One region of the Shewanella sp. SR44-4 genome, then DNA from elsewhere that is predicted to be linked to it. Evidence: predicted binding sites of a transcription regulator. Region 1 holds the regulator's gene; each other region holds the start of a gene.
The links. Region 1 encodes sigma-54, which starts transcription at its own class of promoters, with help from an activator protein. Its sites were predicted from a motif close to GTTGGCACGNNNNTNGNNT; they were not measured.

Region 1 (3,217 bases):
GACCTTACTGCCGATCCAATGCATTTGCGCGCCCGCAAAGGTATAGGTTACTTACCACAAGAAGCCAGTATTTTCCGCAAGCTCACCGTTTACGACAACATAATGGCCGTACTGCAAACTCGCAAAGAGCTCAGCACAGACCAACGTATTGAACAGCTTGAGCACCTACTCGAAGAGTTCCACATTACTCACATACGCGACAGCCAAGGTATGTCGTTATCGGGTGGTGAACGTCGTCGAGTTGAAATTGCGCGCGCTTTAGCTGCTAATCCAAAATTTATTTTGCTTGATGAGCCCTTTGCTGGTGTTGATCCTATTTCGGTCATCGACATTAAAAAAATCATCCAACAACTTAAAAATCGCGGTTTAGGGGTATTAATTACCGACCATAACGTACGTGAAACGCTAGACGTTTGTGAGCGAGCCTATATCGTCAGCCAGGGTAATTTAATTGCCGAAGGCACACCTGATGAGATATTAAGTAATCAACAAGTTCGAGCTGTGTACTTAGGTGAACAATTCAAGCTATAGTTACTTTACTGGCCTTTTAGTCTAGCTAACTCATTTCATTGAACGATACCTAAACAACGTTAAATGTCATTGATGTTTATGGCAATCCATTATAGTTCGAGATTGTCATTTTTATGGAAAATCATCTAGGGATAAGCGGTAAATGAAAGCGTCACTCCAACTTAAAATGGGTCAACACTTAACCATGACCCCACAATTGCAGCAAGCCATTCGCTTACTGCAATTATCGTCATTGGAGCTACAGCAGGAAATCCAACAAGCATTAGATTCAAATCCATTGCTTGAAATAGAAGATGAGTTTTCTGAAGCAAAAGACTCCTTAAAAGAAAACCGCGACCAAGCGGATACAGACTTTAGTGACAACAGTATTGTTAATGTCGAAAAAGACACTTCCACCGTCGACATAACAGAATCCATGACCAAAGAAACCATGGATGATTTAGCCATGGATACCACATGGGATGAAGTATACACAGCCTCACCTATGTCAGGTTCAGGCAGTGCAAGCATGCGCGATGACGACATGCCCTTTCAAGGTGAAACCACCGAAGGTCTGTACGAACACTTAGAATGGCAAAAAAATCTCACTCCATTTTCAGACACCGATCTCGCCATTGCCACCGCCATTATTGATGCCATTGATGAACGCGGTTATCTAACCCAAAGTACCGAAGATATTCTCGAAGCCATGGGTGATGAAAATGTGGAACTCGATGAGGTTGAGGCGGTATTAAAACGCGTTCAACACTTTGATCCTGTGGGTGTTGCAGCACGTGATTTAAGCGAATGCCTATTTATTCAATTAGCGCAATACTCTAACGACACACCCCATATCGATAATGCCCGTTTGTTAATTAAAGGCTATTTAGAGTTAATTGCTGGCCGTGATTTCAGATTATTGATGCGTAAAACAAAACTAAAAGAAAATGAGTTACGTGACGCAATCACTCTAATCCAGACACTCAATCCTCGTCCGGGCTTATTAATTACCCCCATGGATGATGAATACGTGATTCCCGATGTCACAGTATTAAAGAAAAATGGCCGTTGGGTAGTAGAGTTAAACCCAGACAACATGCCTAAAATTGGTGTTAATCAGCAATATGCAGCCATGGCTAGAGGCAGTAAAAACCCGTCGGATAGTCAATTTATTCGAGGCCATCTGCAAGAGGCTAAATGGTTTATTAAAAGTATTGAAAGCCGTAATGATACTTTACTTAAAGTGGCAAATTGCATTGTGCAATTTCAGCAAGGCTTTTTTGAATATGGCGAAGAAGCCATGAAGCCTATGGTGCTCAATGATATCGCTGAAGCCGTAGAAATGCATGAATCGACCATTTCACGAGTCACCACACAAAAATATATGCACACCCCTCGTGGCTTATTTGAACTAAAATACTTCTTCTCTAGCCATGTCAGTACTGACGATGGCGGGGAATGCTCATCAACGGCCATTCGTGCTTTTATCAAAAAGCTGGTTGCCGCAGAAAACCAGAAAAAACCACTGAGTGACAGTAAAATGGCTCAGCTTCTGGCAGAACAGGGCATAAACGTTGCTCGTCGTACGATAGCAAAATACCGTGAAGCAATGATGATCCCGCCCTCAAACCAACGTAAGAGTTTATAACCTACTAGGCAATGGAGGATTTTTTATGCAAATAAGTCTGACTGGACGTCATGTCGAAATAACAGAATCTTTACGTGAATACATCCACAGTAAATTTTCAAAGCTTGAACGACACTTCGATCAGATCCATAATGTACACGTTGTGCTCAATGTAGAAAAATTACAACAAAAAGCAGAAGCCAAAATCAACATTAATGGCGCAGAAATTTTTGCAATGTCAGAAAGTACTGATATGTATGCTGCAATAGACGCCCTGATCGATAAACTCGACCGTCAGGTAATTAAACACAAAGAGAAGAATACAAAACACTAACGATGGAACTTTGTACCATTCTGCAGCCGGAATGCACTACCTGTGCCACACCGGGCAGTAAGAAAAAAGTACTGGAACTCATCAGCAATTTAGTCGCTGCCCAGTACCCAACCCTGTCTTCGCAAGAGGTTTTTGAAAGCCTGTTAGCGAGAGAGAAAATGGGTAGCACAGGTATAGGAAATGGCATTGCGATACCTCATGGTAGATTAACGACCATCGATCACCCTATCGCGATATTTATTAAATGTGAAGAAGCCATTGCCTTTGATGCAATCGATAAGCAACCCGTGGATCTTTTATTTGCTTTGTTAGTCCCTGCAGACCAGTGCCAACAACATTTAGGCACGTTATCGAGCATGGCCCAAAAGTTAAGCGATAAGCAAATATTGAAACAGCTTCGTAAAACTCACGACGCAACAGAACTTTATCAGGTTATTACTGCATGAAACTAGTTATAGTATCGGGACGTTCAGGCTCAGGGAAATCCGTTGCCCTGAGAGTATTAGAAGACCTAGGATATTATTGTGTTGATAATTTGCCTTTACCACTCATTGGCACATTATTAGCCCAGCTTAAAGGCAGTAATGATTTGGTTGCGATTAGCGTTGATGTTCGTAACATTGCAGAACAAGGTAAAGTGCTTCAAGACCAATTGGCACTACTTCAAAATGACACTGAAATTATCAGTTTCTTTTTAAATTCCAATGACAAAGTATTGCTTAAACGTTACAGCGAAACACGTCGAT
Region 2 (3,217 bases), on a different contig from region 1:
ATTGCGTGATCTTATCACTGTGCCGTTAGTATTTGAGCTCAGACTATTTATAGCTAATAGTGTTTACGTAGTCTGAGCTGTCTTTAGGAGGCTGATTTAAAGAAGATGTTTACTGGTCGGCTGACAAGCTGGTCTGTTTTAATTCAAGGTTACCGATGCAAGGTCATCAATCTAACGTTATTATTCTAAGGTTGTTAGTTGCATAATGTGTTGGTAGTGCAACTGTGTGACGGGCTGAATACTCAGGCGGGCACCTTTAGCCACTAATACCATATCTTGCAGCGCGGGATCGGCTTTCAATTGCTTCAAGCTCACAGGCTTAGAAAATTTGGCCATAAATTGAATATCGACTTGCCACCATCGAGGCGCATTAGCGTTAGATTTTGCATCAAAATACGGTGAACGGTTATCAAAAGCACTGCTATCAATTTGAGCTTCACTGCTAATTTTTGCTAAACCCACAATGGCAGGAACTTTACAGCTAGAGTGGTAAAACAACACTACATCGCCCAGTGTAATTTGATCGCGAATATAATTACGTGCTTGATAGTTACGAATACCTTGCCAAGCAACAGTTTGCTGCTTACTCATCTGTAGATTATCAATACTAAAGTCGTCTGGTTCAGACTTCATTAACCAATAGTTCATGTGATCCCATTATTGTCTTTAAAGTGACTTAATAACCTTTCAGTGCTTAAGAATGGCAATGTACACGGTGCAGATACGATTAGGCAAATAAAAAGCCGACAGCATTATGCTATCGGCTTTTTACAATAGTGGTCATTCAGCGGTTATTAACGAATGTTAATAAGTCGGTTTGGCAATAACGGTTTGACCAATAGGGGTTAAACTTAATAAGGCCAACTTAAGATGTTGTAACGCGAACGGAATACCTATAATCGTTACAAAACAAGCCAGAGCATGGACTAGATGACCAATCGCGAGCCAAATACCAAAGCATAAAAACCATATTACATTACCCACCAAACCTAACGTGCCAGTGCCAATATCTTCTTGGCCTGAAATGTGTTTCCGGTTAACGGTCTCTTGTCCAAATGGCCAGAAAGCCAGTTCGCCAATAACAAAACAAGCACGACCAAATGGGATGCCAATGATACTGATAAAGCACAGTACTCCAACAAACCACCAAGCTAGTCCCATAACAAAACCACCCATTAAAAACCAAGCAATATTAAAGATTAAGCGTAAAAGAGACATTTTCATTCCTATCAATAGTCAATATTCTCAATATAAAGCCATTTTCATGCCATGTTTTCAATTTGTTGATTATTAAGGATTAAGTGTTGCTGTGGTATTGTAAAAGTAGAACAGTGCGAGGATTCACGCAAATGAATCGATGAGATTTATCATTTTTTAGTTAAAATGCTCATATTACAGTTGATTGAGACAATTCATGTTTTCGATAAGCCCAGTGCAAACGATGAACTTTGCTGGACGCAGCATCTACATTAAAAGAGATGATTTATTACATGCTGACTTTAGTGGTAATAAAGCACGTAAATTTTATCATTTTTTGCATCATGATTATTCACATGTTACCCAGCTAGTGGCATCGGGTTCGGCCCAAGCCAACTCATTATATTCCATGTCAGTATTGGCTAAGCGGCAAGGGTGGAAATTTGATTACTATGTAAGCCATATCAGCGAGTTTTTATTACAACATCCTCAAGGCAATTATGCCGCTGCGATACAAAATGGCGCCAATATTATTGATGTTAGTCATTTGACCGATGTTGAAAATCTTCAAAGTATGCATTTAGACGATGCGATGCAATATATTGTTTCATCGAATCCAAGCTACGCAGATAAAAAACAATTACTTTTTATTCCTGAAGGTGGGCGTTGTGAGTATGCCGAAACCGGGATAACACAACTTGCCTGTGAAATTATTCAATGGGCGCAAGATCAACAAAAAAATAAGCTAAAGGTATTTTTACCCTCAGGTACGGGGACCACTGCGGCTTATTTAAATAAACAACTTACTCAACAATTGGCTCATTTATCATTAACGAAAGTTTTTACCATTGAGGTGTTAACTTGCAGTACTGTGGGAGGGGATGAATATTTACGTCAACAATTCTCACAATTAGTCGATGAGGTTTATTTTCCTAAAATTATTAATGATGGTTATAAATATCATTTTGGCAAACTATCACGACGTTGTTTTGATATGTGGAATACAGTATGCCAGTCGGGAATTGAATTTGAATTATTGTACGACCCGGTTGGATTTCTAGTGTTACAACATTATTTGAATAGTAATACTGTCAGTGCAACCGATATTCTTTATATACATCAGGGGGGAGTCTTGGGAAATAAAACGATGTTGCCAAGATACCAACGAAAGTTTTCGCACTCGGTTTGATTACAGGATGAATGCAAGATGTTTTTTCTATAAGTTGTTGATATAAAATTAGATGTTTTAGAGGGGTTAACTGGGATGTAACGCTGAAGAATAACTTAAAATGATGCGAGTGAGTTATTCATTTTGCTCTGTTTTAATAAACATCGGTAAGTGAGAGGAGAATACCGAGAAATGAGTTTATTAAATAACAGAGCAAATGATTAACGCAAAGCGTTAGGGGGTATTACTTATTGGCAGAGATTAACCATTTCATGAAGTTTAATGCTTCAATACGTTTTGAAAAGGTTTTTTTGTTTTTACCTAGGCTGTCGGTAAAAGCAATTGAATTCTTGTTTGACGAGATAGAGTTAACCGGAAAGCTAACTGAAATTTCGTGTCCATTCATGTTGTATGACATAGGTCACACTCCTTCTTATATATTCACCATTAGGTGAGAAAATTGTTCAATAAAATATCCTTGGCATTTTTTAGTGTTGCAAAAGATTAATGTTTCGAGATTTAACTTAACCTATCCTTTACTCACTAATCAAGTGTTGATATGTAAATAGTTGATTAAGGTCTATTTTATGCTTGCAACATTGATGTTGTCACATGACATATAGCCATAAAAAAATTAATACATATTTAGTACTTAACTTTGTAAGTTAAACATAGTTTTATGACAACAAGATGACGTGAATATAATTTAAATTATCATATCAACAGAAATCAATTGAAATCAAAAACGATGTACAGAAGCTTGTCTTGGGTTTATTTACGAAGTGAAGTTGAGCAGACTTACAGGTAGGTAACCAAAATTAACAAGAAAACTAAATCTGTGTGGATAATATA
Region 3 (3,217 bases), on a different contig from region 1:
AACTGATGACCCGCTTTCGATAACTACATTCTAGCCAAAATAAACGCCGATAAAAGTCACTCAACTCCATTTAAATACACATCCCACATGTCAGTAAATCGTTAGAAAAATGTAATTACCTGATTTTAAAAGATTAACAATAATTTATAACGTTAAACACTGACAACTTTAGATAAGATCCCTTACACACTTGTAGGATATTGCTTACAAAAGCGTGAGCAAGTTAATACTTCCAGGGTTATTTGCGCCATAAACGCCTTATCATTTGACCAAACATGACCCAATCTGCCCATAAGCTGTATAGCGGATAAGTGAATGTTGCGGGGCGATTTTTTTCAAATATAAAATGCCCTAACCATGCAAAACCATAACCGACTACCGGCAACCACAATAACTGCCACCAATGTTGGTTAATCAAAGTGTTAATAATGATCACTAAAATAATGCTACTGCCAATGTAATGCAGTCTTCGACAAACGGGATCTTGATGTTGCGACAGATAAAATGGATAAAACTCTGCAAATGAAGAATAACGCTTAGGTTCCATTACTCACTCCTTATTAACAACTCGCTAATGGTATGCTCTGTTAGTATTAGATTATTTTCATTTTAGACACTATGCCTTACTGTAAAACAATATTTCACCTTCAATATTGCCAATACTCACAGTGGCAATGCTGACAAATTCTTGTTTCACGAATGCTTGATGGTGCGAAGAGTTACTCACAAATACCCCAATGCCATCAAGCCCAGGTTGCTCATCACACCAACTCAATACCGCTTGAATTAACTTGGCACCATAACCTTTTTGCTGCTCATTGGGGGATAAGGCAATAAATTGCAAAACCCCGCATTTTTGCGAAGGAAGATGTTCTAAAATGCAGGTCTCTTTTTGCATTAACCCTTGAGTTGATTTCCATCCTGTACCCAACATCATTTTAAAACGCCAATGCCAATAACGCCCCTCACCCAAAGGTACTTGTTGCGTAATCACACAGGCAACTCCAATTAAACGGTCACCGTCAAATAAGCCAATTAAAGGTTGTTCTTGTTGCCACAGTTCATTTAACTCTTCACGAATCGCCGCGCGAAGTTTCTGTTCGTATTGTTGATTGTCATCTTGCCCAAGTACCTCGATAAAATAGGGATCATCATGATAAGCGTTATAAAGAATAGAAGCTGCGACTCGTAAGTCTTCTGCCGTCAAATATACTGCACGTAAAGTTTCCAAGGTGTTATTGTCCATTATTATTCCTTGTTGGTTAACTCGCTAAACTTAACTTAACAAGTTTGAAACATTGTACAAGTTTTGTTTACCCATTTTGCCTGTTAGCGATTGTGAGTGTCAGTTGTTTGCAATTTATCTCATCAAGACGGATACTAAAATTGTTTATCTAACCATCATAAGGAATGCGCCAAATGGACACTACATCAAATGATTTAAGTCACTTATTTAAGCAATTAGGTTTGCCTCACGATCAAGAGGGAATCGACGACTTTGTTATCCAAAACAAACTGGATAAACACACATTAATTACTGATGCCGATTGCTGGAATTCAGGTCAAAAAGCATTTTTAAAAGAGGCATTATTACAAGACGCCCAATGGTCAGAAGTGATTGACCAATTGGACGTGATGATGCGAGCTAAATTGTAATTAACACTTAATGTCGGATAACCTCACTCGGCAATTAGTGCTGTCTGTAGGCGGTATCACCCCAGCCCACTAAAACGTCATCTTTGAACACAATTGGCGTGCATTCATCTTTGGTTGTTTTACCATCGCCTTCTGCCCATTGGGTACGATAAAACAACACTTTGATGGATTGCTCTGCATTATTTTGAGCCGACTTGGTATAAGCTTCACTAAAATCAGCCGTTCCCATTAAGGTTGTGACTTGATCACTGCTCATTCCCATAGACAATTTGCTCAACAGATCACGATTTTTATCTTGTTGCACTTGCCAATAATCAGCACTTTTACCCGATTCATGGTCTCCGACACTAATAACACAACCACTTAATCCTAGTGATGTAGCGCCAATTAATGCCGCTGCGATAAGTTTTAATTTCATGTTGCATCCTTTTTGTTAAAATAAAATCCGCATTGTATTTACAGATCCTTTAAGCCAAAATCGTGCCATAAAATAATATACTGATTTATATAGCTTTATGTTTTAACTCAACAAGAAATTAGTTAATCTCACTATATGGAATTAAGGAATTAAACCAACAATGAGTCCAATTGAACAAGTACTTGCCGCAGCAAAATCAATTGCTAACAATGGGCATACGCCCAGCTTGGCGCTGATAAAAAGTCGTTTAGGCAATAGCATTCCGATGCCTACCCTTATCCAAGGTTTACAACAATTTAAGGCGCTGCCTAAATCTGAGTGGCAACATTTACCGGAATTAGCAGACATTCCATCAATAGCCGATGTCCCATCACATGATCAACCCGATCTTACTCAAGTGATTCAACAGGTTATGACCCTACAACAACATATTAGTCAGCTAACCCAACGAGTTACTGAGTTAGAAAACCAATTACAAAATAATATGGCTCAAAGCAACATAATCAATAATAAGGCTGACCAATAGATGTTTGTCACCGAACTACGCTTTGAATGTTTTGCCGATACGACTATTGAGACGGTAGAGAAAGCCATTAACGCTTTTCTTGAAGCCTTACGAGCTAATGGACAAATTTTAGGACGTGAATTTGCGGTCGCCTTTAATGACGGTGAATTTAGAGTTCGTTTGCTGTTACCTGAAAAAACCAGCTTAGCTAACCGCCACAGTAGCCCATGGGTAAAAGTGGCCTTAGCAGGCCTAACTGCAGCTAAGCTATTGGCTCCTAGAGAGAAATTCATCGGCCAAGACATTAACTCCGAAGCCAGCAATACCGATACGCCTTCATGGCAACTGCTGTATACCAGTTATGTGCATATGTGTTCGCCACTGCGTAATGGCGATAACCTGTTACCAATACCTCTTTATCAGCTGCCTGCTACTTTTAATGGCGATCACAAACGCATCATAAAATGGCAAACAGAGTGGCAAGCATGCGATGAACTGCAAATGGCCGCAGCCACTAAAGCAGAGTTTGCAGCTTTGGATGAGATCACTCGAGCGGACAGTGACTTATTTAGACGCGGTTGGGATTTACGTGGCCGGATAGAATATTTAACTAATATCCCCACCTATTATTACTTATA
Region 4 (3,217 bases), on a different contig from region 1:
TTGTGCTGCATTTTCGAATTCCTAGGTGAACAGTGCGAAATTGTCTCTAATGAATCTTTTTTAGCCCTGATCGAGCAATCTCGGTATCGCGCGGTTGTCGTGTTTGATGAAAACATCAGCGTCGAGAGTATCAAAAACATAGCCGCTATAGTGCCCTGGCAACCGATGTTGTTATTAGGCGATACTGATGCCAATGTATCCAACATGCTCGGAACAATTGAAGAGCCGATAAATTACCCGCAATTGACTGAACTGCTGCATTTTTGCCAAGTTTTTGGCCAAGCCAAGCGAGAACACACTTTAACTAATGGTAATCAAACCAAACTATTCCGAAGCTTAGTCGGCCGCAGTGAAGGTATTGCTAAAGTCCGCCATTTGATTAACCAAGTTTCAAGTTCTGATGCGACCGTATTAGTATTGGGTCAATCGGGTACCGGTAAAGAAGTTGTAGCGCGTAATATTCATTATTTATCTGAACGACGTGATGGACCGTTTATTCCGGTCAATTGTGGTGCGATTCCTGCTGAATTACTTGAAAGTGAATTGTTTGGCCATGAAAAAGGCTCTTTCACTGGGGCGATATCATCTCGTAAAGGCCGTTTTGAATTGGCAGAAGGTGGCACGCTATTTTTAGATGAAATTGGCGATATGCCGCTGCAAATGCAAGTTAAGTTGTTACGTGTGTTGCAAGAAAAGGTATTTGAACGTGTCGGTGGCAGCAAAACAATTGCTACTGATGTGCGTATCGTTGCCGCAACGCATCGTGACCTTGAAACCATGATTGTGGATAACACATTTCGTGAAGATTTATATTATCGACTCAATGTGTTCCCAATTGAGATGCCAGGTTTAAGTGAGCGTCGTGACGATGTGCCGCTACTGTTGCACGAATTAGTTAGCCGAGTGTTTAATGAAGGCCGCGGTAAGGTCCGTTTTACTCAACGTGCGATAGAATCGTTAAAAGAACACCCTTGGTCTGGTAATGTGCGTGAATTATCAAACTTGGTAGAGCGTTTAACCATCTTGTTTCCTGGTGGATTAGTCGACGTTAATGATTTACCGCATAAGTACCGTTACATAGAGGTACCAGAATATTGTGTTGAAATCAGTGAAGAACAATTGGAGCGCGATGCTTTAGCTTCAATATTCAGTGATGAAGAACCTGTTGAAATACCAGAAACGCGTTTCCCTAGTGAATTGCCGCCAGAAGGGGTTAATTTAAAAGACTTACTAGCGGAATTAGAAATCGACATGATCCGTCAAGCACTTGAGCAGCAAGACAGTGTGGTAGCAAGAGCCGCCGAAATGTTGGGTATTCGCCGTACAACATTAGTCGAGAAAATGCGTAAATATGGTTTGAGTAAAGACTAGACCATTATCTGAATTTTGGATTTTATAAAAACACACCCTCAGGTGTGTTTTTTCGTTTATCAGTAACTGAAAAATTAATGATCTCATGTTTCTAGTGCTTGAGATAATAGCTTGGCACAGCAAATATTTTTAACTTGAGAAGTAATATATTGTTACCGCTAGATAGTATTGCGATTAAGTAGTTTTATTGAATGCTGGCCGAAATATTGGTTTTGCAAAATGTGGTAAGGCCAATGAACTAAACTCATAAGTATGTTGCTTTATCACTGGCTTAAAACACGGTCTGCCGATGCTTCTATTACTATAAGAAATTGCTTGGCACAGTAAATGCATTCAGCTAGTCAAATGTTATTTTTTTGACGGAGCGACCATGTATTTAGCACGAGCGTTAACACATACAGATCATTCAGACTATGAGTTACCTGTGTCAGCTTCGTCTATCACCACAACTGATACAGAGGCGGAATCGCCAGCTATTGGGGCTAATTCAGTACAGCAACGCAATGTGAACTTTGCTGCCAGCTTTGCTAGCAGCTTAGTCACTAACTCAGTCACTAATTCTGCCACTAACTCAGTAACTAACTCAGCCACTCCGGTTATCAGTACTTATTCTAGTAAGGCCGCCAATATGTCAAATCAAATGGCGCATATTCTTCAAGCCATGCCATCTGGTGTGGTGATCCTTGATGGTGACGGTGTGGTTACGTTAGCCAATCCAGTTGCAACCGAACTCTTAGGACGACCTCTGCAGGGGGCCCGTTGGTTTGATATTATTCATCGTGCTTTTGCCCCACAAGATGATGACGGCCATGAAGTGTCGCTTAAAAATGGTCGACGAGTAAAATTGGCTATTACGCCATTAGCGCCTGAACCTGGGCAGTTAATTGTGTTAACCGATCTCACCGAAACGCGTTTATTGCAGAAAAACCTGTCTCATTTACAACGTTTATCAGCATTAGGCAAAATGGTGGCGACATTAGCACATCAGGTGCGCACCCCATTGTCTGCCGCTTTGCTGTATGCCTCTAATCTTGCTAGCCCTAAATTATCTGATTCTGCCCGGTCTAAGTTTCAATCTAAATTGGTCGACCGGCTTAATGAGCTAGAACGTCAAGTTAATGACATGTTGCTAATGGCAAGGGGACGTCAGGATGGGATGGCTGAATCAGTCTCAATGGACGAAATAATTAGTCAAGTAATGGCCAGCTGCGAACCGATTGCCGATAAAAAACATTGCCAGCTTGTTGTGGAAGATACTTCACATTCATTGATGCTTGCCAATGCTAATGCACTTAGTTCTGCAGTTAATAATCTAGTGATGAATAGCATTGAAGCGGGCGCCACAAAAATAAAGGTCAGTGCCAGCGAGACACCTGATGGGCTATTGTTAGATGTCATCGACAATGGCAAAGGGCTCGAGCCGTCAATGCAACAACAAATCCTTGAACCCTTTTTTACCACTAAAAGCCAGGGTACAGGGTTAGGTTTAGCGGTTGTGCAGTCGGTAGTGCGTAACCATGGTGGACAAATTCAATTGTCGTGTAAGCCGGGTATGGGTTGCCATATTAGATTGAGCTTTCCACACATGAACAAAGCAAGTCATCAGGAGGTGAAGCGTGGCTGAAGCAAATATTCTATTAGTTGAAGATGATGCTGATTTACGTGAGGCATTGCTTGATACCCTCATGCTTGCCCATTACGACTGTATTGATGTAGGTAGCGCTGAAGAGGCCATTTTGGCCCTAAAAGCCAACCAATTTGATTTGGTGATTAGCGATGTGCAAATGGACGGTATTGGTGGCATGGGCTTGTTAAGCTATTTACAACAAAACCAACCTAAATTGCC

Region 2: a site for sigma-54 is predicted at 1,254-1,272, ahead of H5125_RS07555 (YccF domain-containing protein). Genes of this name have one in related genera too.
Region 3: a site for sigma-54 is predicted at 2,126-2,144, ahead of H5125_RS05205 (DUF3192 domain-containing protein). Genes of this name have one in related genera too.
Region 4: a site for sigma-54 is predicted at 1,686-1,704, ahead of H5125_RS07025 (PAS domain-containing sensor histidine kinase). Genes of this name have one in related genera too.

The regions. Positions count from the first base shown of each region.
Region 1 covers NZ_JACJDU010000001.1:59,473-62,689, reverse strand. Annotated here, with positions in the region: gene lptB (LPS export ABC transporter ATP-binding protein) at 1-531, shown strand, start outside; gene H5125_RS00240 (RNA polymerase factor sigma-54) at 674-2,158, shown strand; gene hpf (ribosome hibernation promoting factor) at 2,184-2,471, shown strand; gene ptsN (PTS IIA-like nitrogen regulatory protein PtsN) at 2,474-2,917, shown strand; gene rapZ (RNase adapter RapZ) at 2,914-3,217, shown strand, end outside.
Region 2 covers NZ_JACJDU010000011.1:74,777-77,993, reverse strand. Annotated here, with positions in the region: gene H5125_RS07560 (EVE domain-containing protein) at 181-648, opposite strand; gene H5125_RS07555 (YccF domain-containing protein) at 805-1,218, opposite strand; gene H5125_RS07550 (1-aminocyclopropane-1-carboxylate deaminase/D-cysteine desulfhydrase) at 1,415-2,386, shown strand; gene H5125_RS07545 (hypothetical protein) at 2,610-2,783, opposite strand.
Region 3 covers NZ_JACJDU010000007.1:14,768-17,984, reverse strand. Annotated here, with positions in the region: gene H5125_RS05220 (DUF962 domain-containing protein) at 239-547, opposite strand; gene H5125_RS05215 (GNAT family N-acetyltransferase) at 617-1,246, opposite strand; gene H5125_RS05210 (DUF2789 domain-containing protein) at 1,420-1,656, shown strand; gene H5125_RS05205 (DUF3192 domain-containing protein) at 1,691-2,074, opposite strand; gene H5125_RS05200 (hypothetical protein) at 2,235-2,600, shown strand; gene H5125_RS05195 (Zn-ribbon-containing protein) at 2,601-3,217, shown strand, end outside.
Region 4 covers NZ_JACJDU010000010.1:81,871-85,087, reverse strand. Annotated here, with positions in the region: gene H5125_RS07030 (sigma-54 dependent transcriptional regulator) at 1-1,371, shown strand, start outside; gene H5125_RS07025 (PAS domain-containing sensor histidine kinase) at 1,742-2,995, shown strand; gene H5125_RS07020 (sigma-54 dependent transcriptional regulator) at 2,988-3,217, shown strand, end outside.